4 regions of the Duganella sp. P38 genome follow, and region 3 is predicted to be linked to each of the others. Evidence: predicted binding sites of a transcription regulator. Region 3 holds the regulator's gene; each other region holds the start of a gene.
What was found. The regulator sigma-54, encoded in region 3, starts transcription at its own class of promoters, with help from an activator protein. The targets are predictions, from matches to a motif close to TGGCANGNAANCTGCTTT.

Region 1: a site for sigma-54 is predicted at 2,062-2,079, ahead of ACRQ5J_RS13845 (PEP-CTERM sorting domain-containing protein). Genes of this name have one in related genera too.
Region 2: a site for sigma-54 is predicted at 2,163-2,180, ahead of pepA (flocculation-associated PEP-CTERM protein PepA). Genes of this name have one in related genera too.
Region 4: a site for sigma-54 is predicted at 1,560-1,577, ahead of ACRQ5J_RS02485 (outer envelope protein). Genes of this name have one in related genera too.

What each region holds. Positions count from the first base shown of each region.
Region 1 is NZ_CP193936.1:2,977,492-2,981,698, reverse strand. It holds gene ACRQ5J_RS13850 (S8 family serine peptidase) at 1-1,221, opposite strand, end outside; gene ACRQ5J_RS13845 (PEP-CTERM sorting domain-containing protein) at 1,251-1,943, opposite strand; gene ACRQ5J_RS13840 (ABC transporter ATP-binding protein) at 2,127-2,849, opposite strand; partial or broken gene ACRQ5J_RS13835 (branched-chain amino acid ABC transporter ATP-binding protein/permease) at 2,862-4,207, opposite strand, start outside.
Region 2 is NZ_CP193936.1:3,306,530-3,310,736, forward strand. It holds gene ACRQ5J_RS15370 (nucleotidyltransferase domain-containing protein) at 1-404, shown strand, start outside; gene ACRQ5J_RS15375 (GAF domain-containing protein) at 447-1,376, shown strand; gene pepA (flocculation-associated PEP-CTERM protein PepA) at 1,258-2,115, opposite strand; gene ACRQ5J_RS15385 (molybdopterin biosynthesis protein MoeY) at 2,283-3,335, opposite strand; gene ACRQ5J_RS15390 (N-acyl amino acid synthase FeeM domain-containing protein) at 3,332-4,207, opposite strand, start outside.
Region 3 is NZ_CP193936.1:852,671-856,877, forward strand. It holds gene lptC (LPS export ABC transporter periplasmic protein LptC) at 1-376, shown strand, start outside; gene lptA (lipopolysaccharide transport periplasmic protein LptA) at 388-969, shown strand; gene lptB (LPS export ABC transporter ATP-binding protein) at 971-1,723, shown strand; gene ACRQ5J_RS03910 (RNA polymerase factor sigma-54) at 1,731-3,206, shown strand; gene hpf (ribosome hibernation-promoting factor, HPF/YfiA family) at 3,283-3,639, shown strand; gene ACRQ5J_RS03920 (TonB-dependent receptor) at 3,842-4,207, shown strand, end outside.
Region 4 is NZ_CP193936.1:545,166-549,372, forward strand. It holds gene ACRQ5J_RS02475 (hybrid sensor histidine kinase/response regulator) at 1-125, shown strand, start outside; gene ACRQ5J_RS02480 (EF-hand domain-containing protein) at 132-524, opposite strand; gene ACRQ5J_RS02485 (outer envelope protein) at 636-1,481, opposite strand; gene ACRQ5J_RS02490 (methyl-accepting chemotaxis protein) at 1,723-3,345, shown strand; gene ACRQ5J_RS02495 (2Fe-2S iron-sulfur cluster-binding protein) at 3,384-3,686, shown strand; gene ACRQ5J_RS02500 (AraC family transcriptional regulator) at 3,628-4,207, opposite strand, start outside.

The sequences.
Region 1 (4,207 bases), 2.1 Mb from region 3:
GTTGCTGGCAAAGGTGAACACGCAATTGCCCGCGTCGTCAAAGAAATACAGATTGAGGTCGGTGCTGACGGCGCCGGCATAGAATGGATCGTCCCATTGCAGCAGCATGCGCGAGCCGGATGGCGTGTAGTTGACGCGTTTGACGTAGTTGGCGCCGCCGAAGTCCAGCCAGCCGCCACCGACATTGGCCTTGCTGGAGCCGCTGGCCGGCGAGCTGCTGCAAGTGCGGGTCGACTGCAGGTTGATATTGCCGATGCCCGCCGGCGCGGTGGAGAAACTGGCTTGCGGTATGTCGATGGCGCCACCGCCGCCGGCCGCGCCCTGGTTGCCGGCCGACGAGAAGTAGCTGACCTGCTTGCCCGGCAACGTGGTGCTGGTGACGACGTCGTTGACCGCTTGCGCTACCTGCCCGTCTGAAAAGAACGGTTCGTCGAAGTAGAAGACGTCGTCAACGATGATATCGGCGCGGCAGTTGGCGTGGGTCCGCAGCGTGCGGATGTTGTCGGCGAAAGCCGCCTCGCCGGCGAAGGCGGTGGCGAAGCACTGATCGGCTTGCGGGGCAACGTCCTGCACGATCTGCATCATCGCGCGGCCCTCGTCGGTGTTGCCGGAATCGACCAGGTCGATCACGAATTTGGGCGGGCGCAGGTCGCCGCTGGCGATGTCGTTGGCCGCGCGGATGGTGGTGAAGCTGGCCGGCGAGCCGTTATACGAATCGGACAGCACGCCAACGGTGATGCCATAGCCGGTGACGCCGGCGGCGTTGGCGACGTCCGAGCGCAGCACCTTGGTGCCCTGCGAGGTGGTGACGCCGACGTTGCGCTTCGGCCGCAGCGACAGCTTCATCACGCGCAGGCCGGTGGTGCCGGCCAGGCCTTCGATCTGGTTCGGCGGCACGTAGGCCGATACCGCGCCGTGGCGGAACGCGGCGTTGACGCCGGTGACATTGGCGCCGACCGCCTTCAGGTTGCCGACCACCGTGTCCAGCGAGCTGCTGCCGTCCAGATAGATGTCCACCAGCACCCGGCCGCTGCTGTCGGTCAGGCCTTCATGGGTGGATTTCAGGCCGCCGGCGACGGCCTGACGGGCGGCTGCGGGAGCTTTCAGCTTGTCGACCAGGTCGGACAAGCCGGCATCGAGTTTGGCATGCTGGGCTTGCGCCAGACCTGTGGCGCCTGCCAATAACAGCGCCATTAATGGAGCGATACGCGTGATTTTCATGGATTTTTTCTAGATTGACGTTGAACGGATCAGACCTGCGCGCGGCGGCGGCGCGCCACCGCGCCCGCCAGCCCCAAGCCGGCCAGCAGCATCGAGACGTTGGTTGGCTCCGGCACGGCGCTGACGTTGGCGTAGGCGCCCTGCAGCACCAGTTCATAGTCGCCGCTTTCGCTGCTGACGCTCTGCCAGCCGCTCAGCGCGCCGGCGCCGCCAGCCCCGACCGCCGGCACTTGCGCTGCGGCGCCGAACAGATCGCCGAAGATCGCGCCGCCGGCGCTGACCGGGGTATAGCCGGTGCCGGCCACGGCGAGGTAGTAATAGCCGCTGGCAGCCACCGATTTGAAGATGGTGGATTGCGGGCCGACGTTTGGATCGTCGTCATTGGCCACCACGCCGTGACCGGTGCTGTCGAACAGGAATAGCGCGCTGTCGAAGTTATTGGTATTCCAGGCCGACGCGGTGGTCGTGGCGCTGAAGGTGCTGCCGGCGTACAGGTAAACGCGGAACAGATCGGCGTAATCCCCGGCGGCAGCGCCCAGCAGCGATCCGGTGATGGTGTAAATGGCGCTGCTGCCAGTGAAGGACTGGGCCGAACCCAGCAACGGCCCGGCGTCACCGAGTTCGGTCACCGGGCCGGCGTGCGCGGCGCCGGTTGCGAGCGTCATGAGGGCGGCGCCAGCCAGCGCACGCAACGATTGCTTGAAGTGAAGCGGTTTAATCATCGTTAGTCCTAGAATAAGTATGCATCACACTGGAAATAATGTCAGTTATGCAAACAAATTCTATACTGAACCACAACGAAAATTAAATGTTATTTAGGAATATTTATTTTGTGGCAAAATCGCAGATTACGTGCATTGCATGTTGACAGGCTCTTCCGTTTGTGGGCAGGCACGCCGCTGCGGCTAGTGGCCGCCGCCCAGATAGGCGGCGATAACTTTCGGGTCGGTTTTCAGGCTTTGCGCCGGGCCGTGGACGGAGATGCTGCCGTTTTCCAGCACATAGCCGTAGTCGGCCACGTTCAGCGCGGCGGCGGCAAACTGCTCCACCAACAGCATCGTCACGCCTTCGGACTTCAGGCGCTGGATGATGCGGAACACTTCTTCCACCAGGATGGGCGCCAGCCCCATTGAAGGCTCGTCCAGCAGCACTACTTCCGGATTGAGCATCACCGCGCGCGCCATCGCCAGCATCTGCTGCTCGCCGCCGGAAAGCGTGCCGGCCAGCTGGTGCTGGCGCTCCTTCAGGCGCGGGAACAGTTCCAGCGCTTTTTCCAGATCGTGCTTGATGTCGCCCTTGGGACGCGCACGGGTGAAGCGCGGGAAGGCGCCCAGCAGCAGGTTGTCGGTGACGCTCATCGAGGCGAATACGCGCCGTCCTTCCGGCGAGTGCGCCAGCCCGGCGCGGGCGATCTTGTGCGAGTCGCTGCCGGTGATGTCTTTGCCGTCCAGCGTGACCTTGCCGCCTTTGGGCTTGATCATGCCGGAGATGGCGCGCATGGTGGTGGTTTTGCCGGCGCCATTGGAGCCGATCAGCGTCACCAGCTTCCCTTTCGGCACATCCAGCGAAATGCCGTGCAGGACTTCGACTTTGCCGTAGGCCGCGTGCAGATTGGAGATCGAGAGCATGGGGTATCCTTCTCAGTGTGCGGGCGCGGTTTCGCCGCTGCCGCCCAGGTAAGCTTCGATCACTTTCGGATCGCTTTGCACGGCGGCCGGCTTGCCTTCGGCGATTTTCTGGCCGAAGTCCAGCACCGTCACCGTATCCGACAAGGCCATCACCACGTCCATGTGGTGTTCGATCAGAATGATGGTGATGCCGTGGTCGCGGATTTTGCGGATGATAGCCATCAGCTCCTTGATGTCGGGCGCGGTCAGGCCGGCGGCCGGTTCGTCGAGCAGCAGCAGGCGCGGACTGAGGCCCAGCGCGCGGCCGATTTCCAGCAGCCGCTGTTTGCCATACGGGAGATTGCGCGCCTCTTCGTTGGCCATGTCCGACAGGCCGACGAATTCCAGGATGCTGGCGGCGCGCTCGCGCGCGGCCTGCTCCTCGCGCCGGTAGCGCGGCGTTTGCAGCATCACGTCGAGCACATTCGACTTGAAGGTGTTGTGCAGGCCCACCAGCACATTCTCCGTGGCCGTCATTTCGCCGAACAGTTGCACGTTCTGGAAGGTGCGGGCGACGCCGCCGAGGGCGATCTCCGACGGCGTGCGGCCGGAAATCACCGCGCCGGCAAAAGCCACCTTCCCTGCCGTCGGCTTGTAGATGCCGGTGAGGACGTTCATCATCGTACTCTTGCCGGAGCCGTTGGGGCCAATCAGCCCGTGCACCGAACCTTGCAGCACATGCAGGTTGACCTGATTGAGCGCTTTCAGGCCGCCGAACTGCATCAGGATTTGCTCGACGTCGAGCAGCGTGTCGCCGGCCTGGCCGCCCTGCGCGCGCGGGAACGGCTCTGCCCCGCCGCCCGAGGCCAGCGGCACTGGCGTGCGCGCGTGCGCGGCCCATCAGGTTTTGCAGGAAGCCGACGATGCCGTCCTGCAGGTAGTAGACGACGAATAGCGTCATCAGGCCGAAGATGGTCAACCGCCAGTCGACGATATTCTCAAGCTTGTACGAGAACGCCGCCATGCCGATGGTGGCGATCAGCGGTACGGCGACGCCGCGCGGCGTCGAGCGCTTGCGGGCGATCGCCACCGCCGAGCCGATCACGCCCAGTATCGCGGCGGCGGTGGCAATTTTGCGGAACAGTTCTATGTCCGCCAGCAGGCTTGGGAGCATGACCACGATCAGCGCGCCGATCAGCGCGCCGGATCGCGTCTTGCGCCCGCCCATGATCACCGCCAGCAGGAACAGGATGGTCAGCTCGAAGTTGTAGGTGTTCGGCGAGATGTACTCTTCCGAATACGCATACAGGCTGCCCGCCAGCCCGGCGAAACCGGCGCTGATGATGAAGGCATACACCTTGTAGCGATACACCGAGACG
Region 2 (4,207 bases), 2.5 Mb from region 3:
GCCTGCGCGGCCTGGTCGACCTCGACCGGCTGCTGCACCAGCACGCCGCCGAACCGGGCTTCTGGCCGGCGCTGACGGCGCGCGCGCGCCAGCTGCAACTGGGGCGGCCGCTGTTCTACGCGCTGCGCCGGGCAGCGCGCCTGCTGGGCACGCCGGTGCCGGCGTCCGCGTTCGCCGAGCTGGAGCGGCCGGCCGCGCCGCTGCTGGCCGTCATGGATCAATTGCTGGGACGCGCCCTGCTGCCGCAGCACGCCAGCAGCGGCGGCGCGCTGCACGCGCTGTCGCGGCAGCTGCTTTACCTGCGCGGCAACTGGCTGCGCATGCCGCCGTGGCTGCTGGCGCGGCACCTGTGCCACAAGGCGGTGTTGACGCCGCTGCAGGCGGCACGCGCGCGCAGCCAGTGAGGCGGGCGCCTGCTACAATGGACGCACACAACGGAGGCCACCATGAGCGAGCGCGAGAACCTGTTGATGCGTCTGCAAGACCTGTCGCAATTTTTCAATGGCGACAGCCTCGATGACAACCTCAGCCGCCAGACCGAGCTGACCGCCCGCCTGGTCGGCGCGGAAACCTGCTCGGTGATGTTGCTCAACGGCGAGCCGGGCCAGGACCTGCGGCTGACCGTCTGCGCCCATTACGGCCCGCTGGCGGACGCCGCGCGCAGCGCCTCGGTGGGTCCAGGCGAAGGCATCGCCGGCCGCGTGCTCGACAGCGGCCGCTCGCTGCTGGTCGAAGACATCGCCCTATCGAGCTATGCGCCGCTGGCGCGCCGCGCCGGCAGCGCCGGCCGCAGCCTGATGATCGCGCCGATCAGCATCGACGGCCGCATCATCGGCATGCTGTGCGCCAGCGCGGCGATCGGCAAGCCGGCCTTCAGCGCCGCCGACCTGCACATGCTCGATGTCATCGCCCTGTTTGTCGGCAAGTCGATCCAGGTGGTGCAATTGCAGCGCATTATCGAATCGCGCTTCCTGCAACTGGCGCTATTGCAGGACGCCAAGGCGCACAGCGACAACCTGGCCAGCGCCTACCGCCAGCCCGACCAGATGGCGCGCCTGCTGGCCAAATCGCTGTACCGCGAAATGGCCAAGGCCGGGTTCGACTCGGCGCAGATCATCGGCGCCGCCACCGAAATCATCGACCAGCTCAACCACAACCTGCAACGCCACAGCGAACGCGCGGCGCGCCACGCGGCCGTGAAACGGCGCAACGCCCCGCACACGGCGTGTGCGGGGCGTTGCGGTTGCAGCGGGAAAATCAGGCTTTGCTGTTGCGGCGACGGGCCAGCACCACGCCCATCAGGCCCAGGCCCATCAGGGCCAGCGTGCCTGGTTCAGGCACCGGCGTCACGTCCAGTTTCAGCTGGCCGCCATTGACCACCAGGAAGTTGCCCGGTGGCGCGTTCGGCGCTACGCCGCCCAGCGCGGTCAGCAGGTTAGGGTCGACCGTGCACGATGGGCCGGGGCAGTTGTTGGACAAGTCTTGCGACGCGTTGGTGGTGACGAAGCCCAGCGTGGCGCCGACGTTCAGTGGATCGCCGTTGCTATCGAACCAGGTGTTGGCCAGGAAGTAGGTCGAGCGGAAGAACAGCGACAGGTCGCCGTTGGCCGCTGGCGTGCCGTCCGGGTTGACGTTGCCGCCGCCGCCAGCGATCTGCTGGAAGGTGGCCAGCAGCGTGCCGTCGGTGGCGCCGTAGCGGTTGGCCGCGGTGGTGCCATAGGTCACGGTCGGGTTGTAGTACACCTCCAGAACGCCGGTGTCGGTAAACGTGAAGTTACCGGTGTTCAGGTTGCCGCTACCGGTCGCGTCGCGGTAGTTCAGCGTCAGCTGACCGCCGCCCAGCAGCAGCGCACCGCCGACGTTCTTTTGCAGAATGTTGAACACGCCGGTGTCGGTGAACGTGAAGTTGCCGGTGTTGGTATCGACCGTGTTGACGATCGAGCTGGCGCCGTTGAACGAGAGGTTGTTGATGTTCAGGTTCAGTGGCGCCGCGCCCGGCAGGTCCAGCTGCCAGTTGAACAGCTGATCGGCGTACGCTGCTGGCGCGAACGTCACGGCAGCGGCGACTGCCAGGCCGGCGGCGTAGGAAGAAAGCTTGTTGGTAATCGATTTCAATTTAACCCCCTTGTTAGCAATTGGATTTCTGGTACTACGCTGCTCTATAAGCAGTAAGCGTGCCAGTTTGATAAGTCATTGATTTGACGGAAGTTCCTCAAAATGGTTTGTGCTGGATCAAAGAAAGTGTAAAGTTTTTCGACACCTGTTTGATCCGGCTCAACGCTTCAACGCATCAGGTCCTGCAAATCCTTGCGGATCGAGCGCGACTTGGACGCCGCGCCATAACCCAGCCGCCCCATGTACACGGCACGCTCGATCTCGCCGCCGAGCACCGCGCCCAGCTCGCGCGACAGCGCCTCGGCCTCGGCCGCGACCGCGCTGTCGTTGGTGAAGCGCACGCCGTCGCGCAGGTAGGCGCTGAAGATCAGCGGCGTCAGTTCGGGCTGCATCGCCAGGCCGAGGCTGGTCAGGGTCAGCCACAGGCGCTGCACGGCGCGGCCGGCGTCGACATAGTCATCGATGCCTTGCGGCGGCCGGGGCGCGCGCAGCACGTAGTGGGCGGCGCAGGCCAGCCCCGGCAGCAGGTCCATCTGCAGCCGCGGCGCCCACGTGCCCAGCAGCGCGTTCATCTTGCGCATGCGTTCCCAGCTGTGCATGCCCCAGCGCATCAGCTTGACCGTCATCGCGTCCACGCCCAGCGCGCCGGCCGGCACCTTGTCCTTGCTGCGGACGTTGTCCCAGTCGATGATGTCGCGGTGCACGGTGAACGCCTCCGGCATCGTCAGGCGCACGCGGGCGTTGCGGTACATCAGCCGCGCGGCGCCCGCGCGCGCCGGACCTTCCAGCCATTGCAGCGTGTAACCGGGACCGACCGCCGTCTCCAGCGCCCGCTTGTGTTCGGGCGTCAGCGCCTGGCGGCTCAACGGCCGCCGCTGCACCGAGCGCTTTTCGATGACGTCGATCAGCGGGCTGCGCACCAGCGCCGGATCGGCCTCGAAGCGCACCTCGAACACCGGCGCCTGCTCGCTGCCGGCGCGCGTCACCTGCGGCCGCAGCTGATGGGCGGTGGCGGCGATGGCCATGGTTTCCAGCAGCGCGCCGTAGGACACCTGGCTGGCGTGGCCGCGCAGGTCGTACACCACGTGGTCGCGCGTGTCGCGGCAATGGATGGCCACGTCCAGCGGGCCGCGCCGCTCGAAGCTCCACGGCTGCGTGTTGTCGCCGCTGGGCGCCCAGCGCGCCAGCGACAAAATCTCGGTCAGCGGATCGGTGCTCATGATTTGTTGTATGCCTTGCTGTACATTTTTACCCCCATCGATATGGCCAGGCGGTGCAGCGGGTGCCTGTTGCCGCCGGGCCGCCAGGTGTGCACCAGCTGGTTGCGGTAGGCGTCGAAATGCAGGCCGTGCGGCGCCGCCAGCACCTTGCCGCGCCCGAGGAAGATCTTCAGCGCCGCCGTGGCTGCCATGCCAGCGCACAGATTGATCGCCATGATGGTCGACGGCCCGCGCCGCTCGGCCAGGTTGATGGCCGACGGCACCACCAGGTAGCCGCGGTGCAGCCCGGCCGGCGCCAGCCCGACCATGAAGCGCACCGCCTTTTCCAGCTCGGAGCGCTGGCCCCACTGGAAATACTCTTCAAAGCTCATCTGGCCCGGCAGGAAGCTCAGCGTGGCGGCGCCGATGCCCAGCGGCGCCGCCGTGGTCGAGGGGATGCCGCGCCGTTCGCAGGCGTCGAAGGTCTGCTGGCGGGCGTCGAAGGCGAAGAAGTCGAGGCTGTCCACATACAGGTCGACGCCTTGCAGGAAGCGGTCCATATTGCCCGGATGGACGCCGTCGGCGAATACTTCGACCTCGGCCTCGGGATTGATGTCGCGCACCATGCGCGCCATGACCTCGACCTTGGGCTGGTCCAGCGTGCTCATGGTGGCGCCCACCTGGCGGTTGAAGTTGACCACGTCGAAGGTGTCGAAATCGGCCAGGTGGAACTTGCCGACGCCGAGCCGCGCCAACGTGGTGGCGTGGATGCCGCCGACGCCGCCGGCGCCGGCGATCGCCACGCGCTTGCGGCGCAGCAGCGCCTGCTCCTCCGGCGTCACCCAGCCGATGTTGCGGGAGAACGCCTGTTCATAGGAAAAGCGTGATGCCAT
Region 3 (4,207 bases):
CAAGCTGACCCATCACCCGATCGGCGACGTCTCGGTGATCGACAAGCCGTTCGTGCACAGCCTGTCGTCCGAGCAGCCGCCGATGAATATCCACGCGCAGACCGCGTATGTGGACCAGAACAACACGCGCGTGCGGCTCGACGGCAATGTCGACGTGGTGCGGCCCGCCACCAGGCAGGCCCAGGAACTGCGCCTGAAGACCAGCACGCTGACCGTCTACCCGGACGAGGAACGCATGGAAACCACGGCCCCGGTACAGATGCTGGCAGGCACGTCGACCGCCAGCGGCACCGGCATGAAGGCCAACAACGCCAGCCGCCAGATCGAACTGGGCGGACGCGGAACCATTACGATGCCGCCGCGCGCGGCGCACTGAAGGAAGCAATGATGAAGATGAATAAACTGTTACTCTCGGCCGCGCTGGCGCTGGCGGCCTGCGTGGCGCAGGCGGAAAAGGCCGATTCCGGCAAGCCGACCCAGATCACCTTTGACCAGCTCGACGCCGATGACGTCAAGCAGATCAAGACCTTCACCGGCAACGTCGTGCTGACGCGCGGCACGCTGCTGATGAAGTCGCCGAAGGCGGTGGTCACCGAAGACCCGGAAGGCTACCAGTTCGTCGTGCTGCACAGCGGCCCCGGCGTGCAGGCCACGTTCCGCCAGAAGATGGACGGCCCGGGCGACCAGTGGGTCGAGGGCAAGGCCGACCGCATCGAGTACGACAACAAGACCGAGCTGGTGAAGCTGTTCGCCAAGGCCCAGATCAAAAAGCTCGAAGGCCCGAAGACCGCCAGCCAGGTCGACGGCGAATTCATTTCGTATGACAGCCGCAAGGAATTCTTCGCGGTCAAGAACACGCCGAGCGGCGAAACCCAGCCCGGCGGCGGCCGCAGCACGATGGTGATCCAGCCGTCGAGCAAGCAGGCCGCGCCGGCGCCGGCCGCCACCCAGCCTGCAGCGGGGAGATAAGATGGAGCCAAGCTGCGGCAGTACCCTGATCGTCAAAGGCCTGCAAAAAACCTACGGCAAGCGCCAGGTCGTGCATGACGTCTCGCTGCAAGTCGAATGCGGCGAAGTGGTCGGCCTGCTGGGGCCGAACGGCGCCGGCAAGACCACCTCGTTCTACATGATCGTCGGCCTGGTGCCGTCGGACGCCGGCAGCATCGACATCAGCGGCACCGACATTTCCGCGCTGCCGATCCACCGCCGCGCGACGATGGGCCTGTCCTATCTGCCGCAGGAGGCGTCGGTGTTCCGCAAGCTGACGGTGGAAGAAAATATCCGTGCCGTGCTGGAAATCCAGAAGGTGGACGGCAAGCCTTTATCCAAGGCGGAGATCGATGAACGGCTGAATACCCTGCTGGCCGATTTGCAAATCGAAAAGCTGCGCGAGAACCAGGCGCTGTCGCTGTCCGGCGGCGAGCGCCGCCGCGTCGAGATCGCGCGCGCGCTGGCCACCAATCCGCGCTTCGTGCTGCTCGACGAACCATTCGCCGGGGTCGACCCGATTGCCGTGATTGAGATCCAGCGCATCGTGCGCTTCCTCAAGGAGCGCAATATCGGCGTCCTCATTACCGATCACAATGTGCGCGAGACGCTGGGCATCTGCGACCGCGCCTACATCATCAACCAGGGCTCGGTGCTGGCATCGGGCCGGCCGGACGACATCATCGCCAACGAGTCGGTGCGGCGCGTCTACCTGGGTGAACATTTCCGTATGTAAGCCTTACATGAAACAGTCTCTGCAACTGCGCACGTCGCAGCACCTCGCGTTGACGCCCCAGCTGCAGCAGTCGATCCGGCTGCTGCAACTGTCGACGCTGGAGCTGCACCAGGAACTGGAACAGCTGCTGACCGATAACCCGCTGCTGGAGCGCCTCGACGATCCGCTCGACCACTCGCTGCGGCTGCTGGCCGACGGCGCCATCAGCCCGCAGGCGCCGGCGGCCGAGGCGCCGGCCGAGGGCCCGCCGCAGGGCGACGCCCCGGCCGCCGAGGCCGACGCCTACGACGGCCCGGCCGCCGACACCGAAAGCACCACGCCCGAGGCCGACATGGACTGGGGCGATTCCGGCCGCAGCAAGAACAGCGACGACGAGGACGCGCGCCCGCAACTGGAGGCGCACCACCGCACGCTGCGCGAACACCTGATGGAACAGATGCGCGTGACGGTGCTGGCAACGCGCGACCGCGCGCTGGTCGAACTGATCATCGACGGCCTCGACGAGAACGGCTATCTGGAGGAGTCGCTGGACGACATCCACGCGCGCCTGCCGGAAGAGCTGGAAGTGGAGGGCGCGGAATTGCAGACCGCGCTGAAGCTGCTGCAAAGCTTCGATCCGGCTGGCGTCGGTGCGCGCAGCGCCGCCGAATGCCTGGCGATCCAGATCCGGCGCTTGCCCGGCGTGCCGCTGGTGACGCGGCGCATGGCGCTGGCCATCGTGGAAAACCACCTGGCCTGGTTCGCCCAGCGCGACTTCAACAAGCTGAAAAAAGCGCTGCTGTGCGATGACGAGGACCTGCGCGAAGCCCAGGCCGTGATCCGCCAGTGCAATCCGCATCCGGGCGCGGCCTTCGCGTCGGACGTGTCCGATTACGTGGTGCCGGATGTGATCGTCAAGAAATCGCGCAACGGCTGGCAGGTCAGCCTGAACAACGACGTCATGCCGCGCCTGCGCGTCAACGCCATGTACGCCAACCTGCTCAAGCAGGGCAAGGGCGAGGGCGCGATGGGCGCGCAGTTGCAGGAGGCCAAGTGGCTGATCAAGAATATGCGCCAGCGCTTCGACACCATCCTGCGCGTGGCGCAAGCGATAGTAGAAAGACAAAAGAACTTTTTCTCGCACGGCGCCGTTGCCATGCGTCCCCTTGTGCTTCGCGAAATTGCTGATACACTGGTTTTACACGAGAGCACAATTTCTCGGGTAACAACTCAAAAATATATGCTGACCCCGCACGGCATGTTTGAGTTGAAATACTTCTTTGGTAGCCACGTCGCCACCGAAGCTGGCGGGGAAGCAAGTTCGACGGCGATACGTGCGTTGATAGTGCAATTGACAGGAGCTGAAGACCCGAAAAATCCTTTATCCGACAGTAAGATTGCGGACATGCTGGGAGAACAGGGCATGGTGATTGCGCGACGCACTGTGGCCAAATATCGCGAAGCTCTCAAAATCCCTCCAGTCAGCCTCCGCAAGTCTTTGTAGTTACCTGGTTCCTGCACGCCCGGCCGCAATGGGCAACGCACGAACCGTCAGAAGCGACTTATCTTTAGGAGTGTGTATGAATCTCACCATCAGTGGACATCATCTCGAAGTGACCGCAGCTATTCGCGAATACGTGCAGAATAAACTGGAACGCGTCACCCGCCACTTTGATCAAGTGATTGATATTGCCGTCATCCTGACCGTAGATAACCTTAAAGAGAAAGAGAAACGCCAGAAGGCTGAAATCAACCTGCGTCTGTCCGGTAAAACCGTCTACGTGGAGAGCCTGTCGCAAGACCTGTACGCCGCCATCGATACACTGATCGATAAGCTCGACCGCCAGGTCATGAAATACAAAGCCAAAGTCCAGGGCCACGCCCGCGATGCGATCAAGCACATCCCGGAAAGCTACGAACCCGCCGCCGCCGTCTGACTGACGCTGCCGGCACCTGACGAAAGGGCGTCTGCACGGCGCCCTTTTTTGCGCCAATCCTGATAAACGATTTCCTAATAACGTGCAAGCTGCGTTGGTGTAAACGCAACGTGTGGTAAATCCTTATAGAGTTCTGTTGGTGAAAATGTTTTAATGAATCAGGTAAAACGTTTTACCAATAACTATAAAGAGAGACTGCCCGATGAACAAGCTGACGATCCGGCCGCTGAGCGCGGCCATTGCCTTGCTGTGCCTGTCCAACGCCTGGGCGCAGCAGGCACCGGCGGCCGACGCCAACACCGTGGTGGTGTCCGGCATCCGCAAATCCTACGCCGACGCCGTCAACATGAAGCGCGACACGCTGGAAATCACCGACAGCATTTCCTCCGACGGCCTCGGCCGCTTTCCGGACCTCAACGTCGGCGAGGCCATCCAGCGCATCCCCGGCGTGCAGCTGAACCGCGAGGCCGGCTCGCGCAACGCCACCATCAACCTGCGCGGCCTGCCGGGCACGTTCGCGCTGACGACGATTAACGGCATGTCGTTCGCGCAGCCGGTGCTGAACGGT
Region 4 (4,207 bases), 310 kb from region 3:
TCTCGCGCCAGCTGGCCGAGGTGCACGAGGGCAGCCTGACGCTGCGCAGCCAGCCCGGCGAGGGATCGGTGTTCAGCCTGACCTTGCCGCGCCGCGACGCCCCGCCGCAGACGGCCTCGGCTTGACCGCGCTTAGCGCGAGTGCGCCTCCTCGCGGCGCTGCATCAGGTAGGTTTGCAGGTCGTCGAAGCTGACGTTGCCGCGCTGGCTGGTGTCGATGTGGTCGAAGTTCTTGTCGACCACGGTGAGGCCGGCCTTGCGCGCCTCATCGCGGCTCAGCATGCCATTGCCGTCGAAGTCGGCGGCGTCAAAGCGTTTTCTCAGTTTTTGCATCGGCTGGTAGCGCAGCAGCACCGCGCTCGAACCGGCGTCGCGCAGCGGCTTGCGCAGCGCCGGCGGGATATACGGTTCGTAGACGGGCGCGCCGCGCACGGCGGGCGATACGCCCGGGTCCGGCGCCTGCGCGAGCGCCGGGCCGGCGAGGCTGGCGCAGGCAGCGATGGTCGCTAATTGCAAAAGCTTCATTATTATCTCCCCGCATCACGGGATGCATGGCGTGGACAGATACTTTGATCCTAATGCGCGAATTTGGCAAATGGCTTTGGCCCGGCCTGCGTTCGCTGTCGCACAGAAACGTCAGAAGTGGTATTCGGCGCGCAGCATCGGCGTGCGCGCCGTGGCGCCGGGATGGTGTTTGCCCGGATTGCCAAACTTGTTGCGCCAGTACTGGTAGGCGACGCCGACCTTGAAGGTGTTTTTGCCGGCGCCGGCGGCGGCGCCGAGGTCGTACATGAGCTGCGCGTCGATATTGGTTTCCGGCGCCGTGCCGCCGCCGAACTCGTTGCGGCCCTTGGCGCCGATGAGGTTGGCGTAGCCGCTGAACTCCAGCGGCACGCCGGCGTGGAACGGGATATTCCACGCGGCGTTCAGCATCGGGTGCGTGCGGTAGCGGTAGCGCGGCGTCGCCCGGCCGCTGTAGTCGTTGCTGGGCGCGTTCGATTCCCACATCGCCAGCAGGCTGATGTCCAGAAAGCCGGGCACGTCGAGCATCAGCGTCGGGCCGGCCACCAGCATGCGCTTGCGCGAGTTGTAGCCGGCGTCGTTCTTGCGGTTGAGGTCGAGGCCGGCGCTGGCGCCGACGCCGCGCACCTTGCCGAAGGCCAGTTTCTTGCCGCTCAGTTTGCCCAGGTCCAGCGTGTGGCGGTAGACCAGGTAGACCTCGCGCGCGCGGCCGCCGTCGGCCGAGGCCGGGTCGTCGCGCGACGACAGCAAGCAGTCGACGCTGAGGAAATTCTTGCCGTACTGGTGGCCGGCGACATGGCTGAAGTTGAAGATATGCTTGGTGATGTCGCGCGGGTTGAATGGCTCGGCGTAGCGGGTGCCATAACGGTAGCTAAGGGCGGTGTCGCTCCAGTCCGCGGCTTGTGCGGTGCAAGCAAGGGCGGCGGCGAGGATGGCGCTGCGGCGGATCAGGCGTGGCATGGGCTGTCTCCTTTGTGGCATTTTAAACCTGACTAGACAGCTGTTGTATCCATTCACTAAATTTGCGGCATTGCGACAATTGGAGATTTTCTTCCACGGCAAATGCCTCTATTCTGCGTACACAGGCCATTGCGCGCCTGTGGCGCCCCCAAGCCCCGGTTCGCCTCCTACAAACTACAATAAGCTGGTCAAGGAGCCGTCATGCGAGTAAAACAGCCCGGTCACGCAAAACGAGTACATCATGGAAGATGGCAAGACCATCGTTTCCAGCACCGATCTGCAGGGCAATATCAATTACGCCAACCCGTATTTCATCGAGGTCAGCGGCTTCACCGAGGAAGAGCTGATGGGGGCGCCGCAGAACATCGTGCGCCATCCGGACATGCCGGTGGAAGCCTTCGCCGACCTGTGGCGCACCATCAAGGATGGCATGCCGTGGACCGGCCTGGTGAAGAACCGCTGCAAGAACGGCGACTACTACTGGGTGCTGGCCAACGTCACGCCGGTGATCGAGAACGGCAAGCCGGTCGGCTACCTGTCGGTGCGCACCAAGCCGTCGCGCGAGCAGGTGCGCGAAACCGACGCGCTGTACCGCGAAATCAAGAACGGCAATCCGCGCGGCCTGCGCATCGTCAAGGGCCGGGCCGTGTCGACCGGCCCGCTGGCGCGGCTGAAGGCGCTCACCAGCACCTCGCTGCCGACCCAGATCGCGGCAGCCACCACGCTGCTGACCGTGGTGCTGGCGGCGCTGGCGGTCGCCCTGCTGCTGATGGACGACGCCAGCGCCGCCCGCGCGCACGGCTGGCTGGGCGGCGCCGCCATCGTCGCCATGCTGGGCATGCTGGCCTTCGGCCGCAACCTGTACGTGAACGTGGCGCTGCCGCTGCGGCAGGCCACCAGGGCGGCGCGCATGATGGCCGGCGGCGACCTCACCGCCACCATCGAGATCCAGCGCGACGACGAGGTCGGCCAGCTGCTGGCGGCGCTACGCCAGACCAATATCAACCTGCACAGCATCATCGGCGACGTGCGCGCCAACTTCGACCAGATCTCGGTCGCCACCGATGAAATCGCCGACGGCAATATGGATTTGTCGGGCCGCACCGAGTCGCAGGCGTCCAGCCTGCAACAGACGGCGTCCAGCATGGAGCAGCTGACCGCCACCGTGCAGCAGAGCGCCACCAATGTGGCCAGCGCCAACCAGCTGGCCGAACGGGCGCGCGAAGTGGCGGCGCAGGGCGGCACCATCGTCTCGCAGGTGGTGACGACGATGGGCGACATCAGCGCCTCGTCGGCCAAGATTCTCGACATCATCGGCCTGATCGACGGCATCGCCTTCCAGACCAATATCCTGGCCCTGAACGCGGCGGTGGAAGCGGCGCGCGCCGGCGAGCAGGGGCGCGGCTTCGCGGTGGTGGCATCCGAGGTGCGCGGGCTGGCGCAGCGCTCGGCCACGGCCGCCAAGGAAATCAAGGAGCTGATCGACACCTCGATCCAGAAAGTGCAGGCCGGCACCACGCTGACCAACAGCGCCGGCGTCACCATGAACGAGGTGATCGAATCGGTCTCGCGGGTGTCCAGGGTGATGGGCGAGATTTCCGATTCCACCCGCGAGCAGAGCACCGGCATCGGCCAGGTCAACGAGGCGGTGATCAAGATCGACGACATCACGCAGCAGAACGCCGCGCTGGTCGAGGAGGCGGCTGCGGCGGCCGGCAACCTGGCGCAGCAGGCGCGCTGGGTGTGCCAGGCGATTGCCGTGTTCAAGTTGCAGCAGAGCCACAGCGCCCAGCGCGCGCGGCCGGTCGGCGGCCAGCCGTCGCGGCCGCCCGTGAGCAGCAAGCAGCAGTTGCAGCTGCATTGATAGCATATCGCCTTGGACAGGCGATATGGACGGCAGGCATGAAGGTAACGCTGGCAGGGCAGGGATGGAGTTTCGAGGCCGAGGCGCCGGACACGGTGCTGCGCGCGGCCGACAAGGCCGGCATCCGCCTGCCCAGCTCGTGCCGCAACGGCACCTGCCGCAGCTGCCTTTGCCTGGCCGTGAGCGGCATCGTGCGCCACACGATCGAGTGGCCGGGCCTGAGCCCGGACGAAAAGCGCGACGGCTACATCCTGCCGTGCGTGGCCATCGCCGAGAGCGACCTCATCCTGCAGGCGCCCGCCGCCGGTAAGCGCCCGGACCCACGCCGTACTGACGCTTGAAGGCGCGGTTGAACGCGGCTTCCGACTGATAACCGACCGCTTCGCCGACCTGGCCGGCCGCCTGGCCGGCGTCCAGCAGGCGGGCGGCGCGCGCCATGCGCAGCTGCGTCAGCACTTCGGCCGGCGTGGCGTTGGCAGCCTGCTTGAACAGGCGCGCGAAGGTGGCGCGCGACATGTGGCTGGTGTCGGCCAGCTCTTCCAGCGTCCACGGTTTTTCCGGCGCGGCCAGCATGCCGTGGATGGCCGCTTGCAGGCGCCGCTCGGCCAGCACGCCGAACAGGCCGGGCACCACCAGCGCCTGTTCCAGCCAGGTGCGGATCAGCAGCGCGAACAGCGCCGAGGCCAGCTGGCGGATGATGGCTTCCGAGCCGCCGCGCGGCGCTTCCGCCTCTTCCTGCAACATGCGCAGCAGGTAGCGCAGGCTTTGCGCGTCGGGCCGGCCCGAGGTGCGCACCACCAGCATTTCCGGCAAGGCCGCCAGCAGGCCGGCGCTGCCGTCCGCGTCGAAGCGGAATTCGCCG